Regions from separate parts of the Paenibacillus guangzhouensis genome, predicted to be linked through region 2. Evidence: predicted binding sites of a transcription regulator. Region 2 holds the regulator's gene; each other region holds the start of a gene.
What was found. Region 2 encodes Rex, which represses fermentation and respiration genes when NADH is low (regulators of the CRP and FNR family bind a similar motif). Its sites were predicted from a motif close to TTGTGAAATATTTCACAA; they were not measured.
Positions count from the first base shown of each region.

Region 1: adhE (bifunctional acetaldehyde-CoA/alcohol dehydrogenase) is a predicted target of Rex. The motif match lies at 1,808-1,825, and genes of this name have one in related genera.
Region 3: scfA (six-cysteine ranthipeptide SCIFF) is a predicted target of Rex. The motif match lies at 1,834-1,851, and genes of this name have one in related genera.

Region 1 covers NZ_CP045293.1:3,108,431-3,111,717, reverse strand. The annotation lists gene GCU39_RS14035 (sensor histidine kinase) at 1-862, shown strand, start outside; gene GCU39_RS14030 (Crp/Fnr family transcriptional regulator) at 899-1,618, opposite strand; gene adhE (bifunctional acetaldehyde-CoA/alcohol dehydrogenase) at 1,992-3,287, shown strand, end outside.
Region 2 covers NZ_CP045293.1:2,921,334-2,924,620, reverse strand. The annotation lists gene dinG (ATP-dependent DNA helicase DinG) at 1-1,495, shown strand, start outside; gene GCU39_RS13055 (redox-sensing transcriptional repressor Rex) at 1,473-2,138, shown strand; gene GCU39_RS13050 (amidohydrolase) at 2,113-3,287, shown strand, end outside.
Region 3 covers NZ_CP045293.1:4,102,773-4,106,059, reverse strand. The annotation lists gene GCU39_RS18445 (copper amine oxidase N-terminal domain-containing protein) at 1-956, shown strand, start outside; gene GCU39_RS18440 (formylglycine-generating enzyme family protein) at 1,012-1,692, opposite strand; gene scfA (six-cysteine ranthipeptide SCIFF) at 1,903-2,052, shown strand; gene scfB (thioether cross-link-forming SCIFF peptide maturase) at 2,151-3,287, shown strand, end outside.

The sequences.
Region 1 (3,287 bases), 190 kb from region 2:
CCATCTCTCGATTCGGTCCGTTATTATAAGCTTTGTCGTGATTTTTGTGGTTGGGTTGTGGCTTGTATGGAATACAACAAGGCCGCTGATGAAGCTGAAAGAGGCTGTTAGCCGATTTGACCCCTCGTATCGACGCGTTCGATTACCGAAGGGTGATCATACAGAAATTGGGCAATTGATGGATACGTTTCAGTCCATGTCCGAGCGTATTGGTAGGCATCATCAACAGCAGACGGAATTTCTTCAAAATATATCGCATGAATTGCGAACGCCATTAATGTCTATTCAAGGCTACGCAGAGGCGATCAAGGATCAGGTTGTCTCGGTTGAGAAAGGGGTAGATGTTGTATCGAAGGAATCGAAGCGTCTGATTCAGTTGGTCGATAAGCTCCTGCAGCTTACGAGACTCGAGACGTTAGATGAAGCGTGGAAGATGACGCAGGTAGATGTGAGCGAGCTAGTAGAGCAAGCTGTACAGCTCCTCGGACCCGTGGCAGCTGAACGCCAAGTGAAGATCGAATTGCAGATTGCATCCATAGAGCATGTTGTACCCGCGGAGCAAATTTTTCAGTTGATCATGAATTATCTGCAGAATGCTGTACGGTATGCCGCATCGGAAGTGACTGTTACGCTCGAACAAGTGCCGAACGGATTTCGAATGATCGTTGATGACGACGGGCCGGGGGTGCCCATTGCTGAACGCGAATCAGTATTTGAACGGAATTACATTGGGGAAGCGGGGATGACTGGAATTGGGCTTGCGATATGCAAGCATATTGCAGATAAACTACAGACGAAGGTCGAATGTCTGGAATCTCCTCAAGGCGGTGCAAGATTTACATTTGAATATAAGACAAAATAAAGACCACCTACATGTGATGCTAGGCGGTCTTTATTTTTAGATGCGGCAGATGGACAATGGACATTTCTCGCAATGGCAAATTTCTTGCAGCTGCTTAATGTCTTTAATAACGATGAGTCCGCCTTCGTATTCAATGGCATCCTTCTTGCGTAAGTCGCTGAGCATGCGGTTTACGCTCTCACGGGTCGCACCGATCATATTGGATAAGTCCGTATGTGTAACTTTCTTGTTAATTAGAATGTGCTCACCGTGAGGTTCACCATACGAGTTGCTGAGTCGAATCAATGTGGAGCATAATGCACCTGGCTTCCCATAGAGCATTAAGTCACGGAATTTCGTCTGTGTCAGGCGATGATGCTGTCCCATCCATTTCATGAACTCAATGGAGAAGTCGCAGTGCTGACAGAGTAGAAGCTCAAGATCCTTCTGCTCGATAATACCAATCTCAGTCTCTTCCATGACTTCTGCCGTGAAGCTGTGTTTGCCTTGGTTGAATGGGTCTACATTCCCGACTAAGTCCCCAGCTTGGTACATATACATAATTAGCTCTTTGCCCTCATCTGTCGATTTGGTTATTTTAACGCGGCCTTTGCTAATGTAGAACAATTTATCAGTCGGATCGCCCTCCCAGAATAAATGGGATCCCTCCGGAAAAATTCGTTCTTTCATGACGACAGATAACCGATTGAAGTTGGTGTCTGAGAATACGCTAGTGTTGCCTGTTCTTTCTAGATCGGTTGGAGATAGAAGTGTCATATCATTTCCCTCCTCTGGATATTCACTTTTTGTGTTGTTAAAAAATAGGATGTGCATTTCTTCACAAACTTATTTTAACACGTTTTTGATCACATAATAGCGTTAATTTTTATGTAATTTTGAATATTCAGTAAACATTTGTGGAAAAAATCACTGACGATGAAGAAAGGGACAAGGAAAGAAACACTCATGTGAATTGTTTCACAATATGTTCACACTTTGTGAATGATTTCACGTAGATATTCCGGGAACAATACGGTATGATCAAGTTGTAAGGCAAACGTAAGAAAAAAGTAGAAATTTCGAGAACATTATTTTAAAATGGTGGTATCTCGAAGTGCCAAATAATGGGCTAAAATGGAGGATGGAGAAAATGGCAATGAAAACAGAAACATCAAAAGCCGAAAAAACTGTACCTACTGTGCAAGAACATATCAACTCCCTTGTAAAGAACGCAAAATCAGCATTGAATGAATTTATGGGATTCAATCAAGAACAAATCGATAATATCGTTCAGGCGATGGCGCTCGCAGGACTCGACAAGCACATGGCACTCGCGAAAATGGCTGTTGAAGAAACAGGTCGTGGTGTATATGAAGATAAAATTACGAAGAACATTTTTGCGACCGAGTACATCTACCACAGCATTAAATATGATAAAACCGTTGGTGTGATCGAAGACAATTCCTTCGAGAACTTCCAGAAGATCGCTGAACCAGTCGGGATCGTAATGGGGATTACGCCAGTAACGAATCCAACATCGACTACAATGTTCAAAGCACTTATTTCCATCAAGACTCGCAACCCGATTATTTTCGGATTCCATCCATCCGCACAGAAATGTAGTGTGGAGGCGGCACGCATTCTACGCGATGCAGCAATCGCACATGGCGCACCGGAAAATTGCATTCAATGGATTGAGTTCCCTTCGATGGAAGCAACCGATTCCCTGATGCATCATCCTGATGTGGCGCTCATCTTAGCGACAGGCGGATCCGGTATGGTCAAAGCGGCATACAGCTGCGGTAAACCAGCTCTTGGCGTTGGACCGGGTAACGTGCCGGCATTCATTGAGAAGACAGCGAACATTGAACAAGCGGTAACGGATCTTATTCTATCCAAAACATTTGACAACGGCATGATCTGTGCTTCCGAACAAGCGGTGATCATTGAAGAGCCGATCTACAATAAAGTTAAAAAAGCGATGACAGATAACGGGTGCTACTTCTTAACAAAAGAAGAAACTGCGAAATTGACTGGCAGCGCGATGAAAGGCGATACTTGCGCGGTGAACCCAGTGATCGTAGGTCAACCAGCAACGAAAATCGCTGAAATGGCAGGCATTAAAGTTCCGGAAGGTACGAAAATGCTCGTCGCTGAACTGGAAGGCGTTGGTCCGCAATACCCATTGTCAGCTGAGAAATTAAGTCCCGTTCTTGCTTGCTACAAAGTGAAAGATGCTCAAGCAGGTATCGATCGTGCAGCAGAAGTGGTTGCCTTTGGCGGTATGGGTCACTCGTCGGCGATTCATTCGAACGACCAAGATGTTATCGCTCGCTTCGCGGATCGTCTGCAGACAGGCCGGATTATCGTGAACTCCCCTTCGACGCACGGTGCGATCGGAGATATTTATAATACCAACTTGCCTTCACTCACGCTAGGTTGCGGA
Region 2 (3,287 bases):
GGTTATCGATGAGGCGCATCATCTAGAGGAAGTTGCCGGGAAACATCTCGGTCTGCACGTGAAGTATTTCGGGCTTGTTCATATTCTGCTGCGTCTGCTTAAGGATAGTAAGAATGGCCAATTGCCAACGCTTCGGAATCGGCTTCATGTCATTCCCGACGAAAAAGCGCAGATGGCTTGTGAGATCATCGAGGATTCATACTCACAGCTTGTCGATGCGAAGGAGATGTGGGACAAACTAACGGAAATCCTGTTCAGTATGATGCCACAGCGAACAAGCGATGCGAACCAAGAGCAGGGACAATATGTCTATCGTCTGCAGACGGAGAAAATGCCAAATGATTGGGATACGGCCTCCATGCTGGAAGACCAGCTGAATGCCCTCTTGAATGAAATTGTCCGCAAATCAGAACGATTGCTCCAAGATCTTCGTGATGTGCAAGAAGATTACGGCATTCAAGCGGCTGTGACGGACCTATCTGGTACCGTGAAGGATTTGGCACGTGCTCGCGATGATATTCGTTATTTCATGAAAATGAAGGAACCCAATGTTGTATTCTGGATGGAAGCGAGCGGTCATTTCCGCAGCAAATCCTTGCAATTATTCGCCGTTCCAGCGGATGTGAGCGCACAGCTGAAGGAATACTTCTTCGATAGCAAGAAGAGCATCGTGCTCACGTCAGCGACGTTATCTGTTGATAAATCGTTTCAGTATATGATTGAGCAGTTAGGTCTACAGGAAGCGCAGGATCAAGGGCGACTTCAGAGCATGGTGCTTCCATCGCCATTCCAGTATCGGAAGCAGGCGTTAGTCGTCATCCCACGGGATTTCCCGATGCTCAAAGGCTCGAATCCGGACGCCCACTTCATTCAGACTTTAGTGAAGTCGCTGTCTGATGCAGCTGTCGCCACACAAGGCAGAATGCTCGTCCTATTCACTTCTTATCGGATGATGAAGCAAGTGTATGACCCATTAAAAGAGCTGCTGAGCCCACATCAAATCCAAGTTATTGGACAAGGGATCGACAGCGGGAATCGCAGCAAGCTCACCCGGCGGTTTCAAGATCAATCCGCCTCCGTTCTTCTTGGTACGAGCAGCTTCTGGGAAGGAGTCGACATCCCAGGCGATGCACTAACCTGTCTCGCCATTGTGAGGCTTCCGTTCCAGCCGCCGAATCATCCGCTCATTGAAGCGAAAGCGGAACTGCTGCAGAAGGAGAAGAAGAATCCATTTATGAAATTATCGGTTCCGCAAGCGGTGATCCGGTTCAAGCAAGGATTTGGCCGACTGGTGCGCACCGCGCAAGACCGAGGCATCGTCATTATTTATGACACCCGCGTCATCGAATCTTATTATGGCAAGTATTTCTTATATTCTTTACCCGGGCCGAAGATGGAACATATGCGCCTGGATCAGATCGTGCCTCGCATGCAAGAATGGCTGTCGGACGAGGAAGAGAGGGGAGTCATCCATGAAAACAATGAAAATATCTGAAGCAGTTGTACGTCGTCTTCCCATTTATTTACGTTATTTAAGTGAATTGCAGCAGCGTGAAGTGCTGACCGTCTCTTCGCAAGATCTTGGATTGAAGCTGGATTTGAATCCAGCTCAAATCCGTAAAGATTTAGCGTATTTTGGTGAGTTCGGCCGTAAAGGGATCGGCTATGATGTTGCCTATCTCATTCAGAAAATCCGTCAGATTCTAAAGCTGAATCAGCAGATTAATGTCGCTCTTGTCGGGGCCGGTAATCTCGGGCAAGCATTAAGCAACTACAATACATATCTTAAGGATAATATGAAAATTGTAGCTGTCTTTGATGCTTATCAACCAAAAATCGGAACCAAAATCAACAATATTGTGGTACAGCCGATGGAAGATTTGGAAGCAACGGTTCGTGAACATAATGTTCGGATCGGTATTATTACGGTTCCAGCGCTCGAAGCACAAAATGTAGCCAATGCATTCGTCAATGCAGGGGTCGAGGCAATTCTGAATTTCGCGCCGGTCATCTTAAAAGTACCTCAGCATGTGCGCGTGCATACGGCTGATTTTACAACAGATTTATTGAGCTTGGCGTACTACTTGCATAATGGGAAGGATATGGACGAAGATGAAGAAGAATCTATGGATCATTAAGAACGGCTATTTTGCCGTGATGAACGAAGATAAACCGGTTATACATGGGGTTATGGTGATCGAAGGAGATCACATTCGTTATGTAGGTGAGCAGCTTCCGGCGGATTTGGTCATCCCTGAGGATGCAGAGGTCATGGATGGCAAGGGGCTCTTGTTCTTGCCTGGATTAATGAATACACATGGTCATGCAGCGATGTCTCTTCTTCGCGGTCACGGGGATGATCTTGCACTGCAAGTATGGCTTCAAGAGAAAATGTGGCCGATGGAAGGGAAATTCACGTCCACGGATGTCTATTGGGGCACATCGTTATCTGTCCTTGAAATGTTAAAGGGCGGTACGACGACATTCCTAGATATGTATGATCATATGGATCAAGTTGCAAAAGTAACGGACGAGTCCGGCATTCGTGCGGTTCTGATGCGTGGTGCGATCGGTCTATGTCCTGAGGATGTTCAACAGGCGAAGCTTGCAGAGGCTGTTCGATTCGCGAAAGATTGGCATGGGAAAGCAGATGGCAGAATTACGACCATGATGTCGCCGCATGCGCCTTATACGTGTCCTCCAGCCTTTATTGAGAAGTTCGTTCAAGCTGCGCATGATCTCGACCTGCCTATGCACACGCATATGTCGGAGACAGCTGCAGAAGTCCAGCAGAACGTGAACGAATACGGTCTTCGCCCTGTAGCGCATTTGGAGAAGCTTGGCGTGTTTACGCGTCCGACGCTTGTTGCGCATGCCGTACATTTGAATGATGAGGAAATTGAGACCCTTGCTCGGTATAATGTAAGTGTATCGCATAACCCTGGTAGCAACCTAAAGCTTGCGAGTGGGGTCGCGAGAGTAACAGATTTGTTAAAAGCAGGGGTAACCGTATCGCTTGGTACAGATGGCGCAGCGAGCAACAACAATCTCGATATGTTCGAAGAAATGCGTCTCGCTGCATTGATCCATAAAGGAGTATCGGGTGATCCGACGGCCGTACCTGCATTAGAAGCTCTTCGTCTTGGCACAGTCTATGGAGCGAAATCGATCGGATTAGAACATGTAACGGGTGTGTTACGTGAAGGAATGAAGGCCGATTTCATCGCAGTCAATATCGATCAGCCTCACTATAAACCGCATACAGATCTCATATCACATGTCATCTA
Region 3 (3,287 bases), 1.2 Mb from region 2:
ATGGAAAATCGTATTCGTATAAAGTGGTGTCGGATACAGAACTGGAGATTGATGGTGATAAATATACGAAATACGCGCCAGCCAGCGGCTTGAAGCTGCAAGGCAAATACGAATCGTTCAGTTACTCATCAAGTGCTGGCAGTGGATTGGCAAGCTCGCTCACATATGTCTTCGCCAAAGACGGGTACTTCGCGGACAGCAGCTTCAACGGATTCACATCGGACGGTTCGGATTCAGGCGATAAATCCGGCATATCCACGAGGGTTATGTCTGAATCCAATGCCTCTGGAACATACACGATTTCGGATTATACGCTCTTGCTCAACTATAAGGATGGCATAACAAAAAAGCTGTTATTTTTCTTGCCCGAACAACCTAAGGTCAATATGCTGCGAATTGGCGGCCGTGATTTCCTGTTGAAAGAGGATCAAGACAGCGGAACGAAGAAGCCGCAAGAACAGCCTTATTCCGATCTGCTAACGACGCAAAATATTGCCGAGAAGCAGGTGCTCTTTACCTTCGAGCCCAAGCGAAGCGATCAAGTGAGTAACATCAAGATTACGCTCGAAGGATATCAATGGGCGAAGCTGAAGATCGATGCGGCACATAGCAGCTCTTTCTCGGGATTTGGGGATCAGGGGGTTGTTGCGTTAACAGCGAAATATCGGATCCAGAATGATTCGTCGGAATTGCTAAAGCTAAGTGATTTGGCTGTATTGCTCTCGTTGCCGCAATCGTCCGCGACGGTGAAGGCAACGCAAACGTTAGCGCCGAAGACTAGCGAGGTGTTACAAGCGGGCGAAAGCGTAGAGACGATGGCGGTTTTGCTTGTGCCAGCGAATCACTTCGATAAGAACAAAGATTTCGAGCTGAGATTTGGTCCGTTGTTGGATATGGAAGGGCAGGATCTATTTCAAGGGGAACGAATAGCCTTTCATATTTGGAAGAACTTATAGACGAGGCGGATAGACCTTAGAAGACACGGAAGCGATCTCCGTGTCTTCTCTATCGTTATATCGAACGGGCAAGACGGAAGCCAAGATCGTCGATACGGAGGGTGGGGTGGCTGCGTCTGCGGCACGTCGACCCGCATCCCCGGGCCTCTTCAGCCCAGCTGCCTCCACGGAAAATACGGTAGGTACCGTATACTTCGGTATCATAGAGATCATAGCACCATTCCCAGACATTCCCCAGCATATCGTACAACCCCCAGGCATTTGGCGCTTTTTGGCCTACATTATGACGTCTGCCTTCGGAATTATCATGATACCAAGCAATCTCATGCAGCTCTCCATATTGATAGGCCGTGGTTCCGGCTTTACATGCATATTGCCACTCGGCTTCGGTCGGAAGTCGATAACCGTTCGCTTCCTCATGCCAAGTGACATGCTCGCCATCTGAGCTTACGGAATAACAAGGTAGGAGTCCAGCTTGCTGCGAGAGTTGATTACAATACGCGATAGCCTCATGCCATGAGATATTGACGACAGGTGTCAGATCCTCAGCGGTTACGGAAGCGGGTTGACCTGTGACGGCAAGATATTGTTCTATCGTGACAGGATAGGGGGCGAGAAGAAACGGTTTGATCTCCGATCTCCATGTTTTCTTGATGCGATCGTCTCGCAATGCAACGTTTCCCCCAGGAATGTGCACCATCGGGTAGTCCACGTGATGCTTGATTTCATTGGACACTCATTCATCCTCCTATGATGTGATTCCACACATTTTAACCACTTTTTGGTATGAAATCAATACAAAATGATGGCGAGCGCGGGTGTGATCGATTTGATTGACGTACATCCACGGTCGTTGCTACCCTTGGAAAAGGAAATAAAGTGAATTCATTCACATTATATTCTGAACAGGGTTGAACCAATTGAATTGACAGAGGAGTTATTTAGGATGAAAAGAATCGTAACACTAAGCACACGTACACTGATGGATACGGCTAAGCACGGCGGATGCGGGGCATGCCAGACATCTTGCCAGTCGGCTTGCAAGACGTCCTGCGGCGTTGCGAACCAGCGTTGTGAGAACGCAATGAACAAATAGGTTTTTGGCATTTCATTCACCGCCCACTGCGCTGTCGATGGGCGGCTATTTTTTTGAACCGTGTCAATTTGCAGGCAAAAAGGAGTTTGATTCACAGAATGATTCATCAATATCAACTTAACGGATATAACATCGTGCTCGATACCTATAGCGGCTCGGTGCATGTGGTCGACGACTTGGCGTATGATGTCATTGCGTTGTATGAGCAAACGTCCCCGGACGAGATCTTATCCTTCATGCTGGAGAAATATGAATATGATCCGGCCATTACTGAAGAGAGCATTCGAGGCACCATTGCGGAGGTTGAGGAGCTGAAAAGCCAGGGGCAGCTATTCACCCAGGATCCGTATGAGGATCTCTCCATCGATCTGAAAAATCGTAAGACGTATGTGAAGGCACTCTGTCTTAATGTCGCGCATACTTGTAATTTGTCTTGCGATTATTGCTTCGCAAGCCAAGGGAAGTACAACGGCGACCGCGCGCTTATGAGCTATGAGGTTGGACAGAAAGCGATCGATTACCTGCTGGAACATTCGGGTCATCATCGCAACCTTGATATTGACTTCTTCGGTGGGGAACCGCTGATGGCTTGGACGGTGGTCAAGCAGATCGTGGCTTATGCAAGAAGCAAGGAGAAGGAATACAAGAAAAAATTCCGCTTTACCTTCACGACGAACGGCATGCTGCTGAATGATGAGGTTACTGAATTCTTAAATCAGGAAATGTACAATGTTGTATTAAGCTTGGACGGCAGAAAAGAGGTTCACGACCGACTCCGCACAACTGTGACCGGAAAAGGAAGCTATGATCATATCGTTCCGAAGTTCCAAGAATTCATCCGGAAACGCGGCGACCAAGAATATTATGTAAGAGGAACCTATACACGCAACAATGTCGATTTCACGAATGACATTTTCCATATCGCAGACCTTGGATTCGATAAAATCTCGATGGAGCCAGTCATTTGTGACCCGCGGGAGCCATATGCACTTACCGAGGAAGATCTCCCGGAGATTTACAATCAATACGAGATTCTCGCCAAGGAAATGATCGATCGGGACGAACAAGGTAGAGGGTTTACTTTCTATCATTACATGCTGGACCTCTCCGAAGGCCCTTGCATCCAGAAGCGCATCACCGGCTGCGGCTCAGGCACAGAATATCTCGCGGTCACGCCGTGGGGCGAGCTATTCCCTTGTCACCAGTTCGTAGGGGATGAAGCCTACAGCATGGGG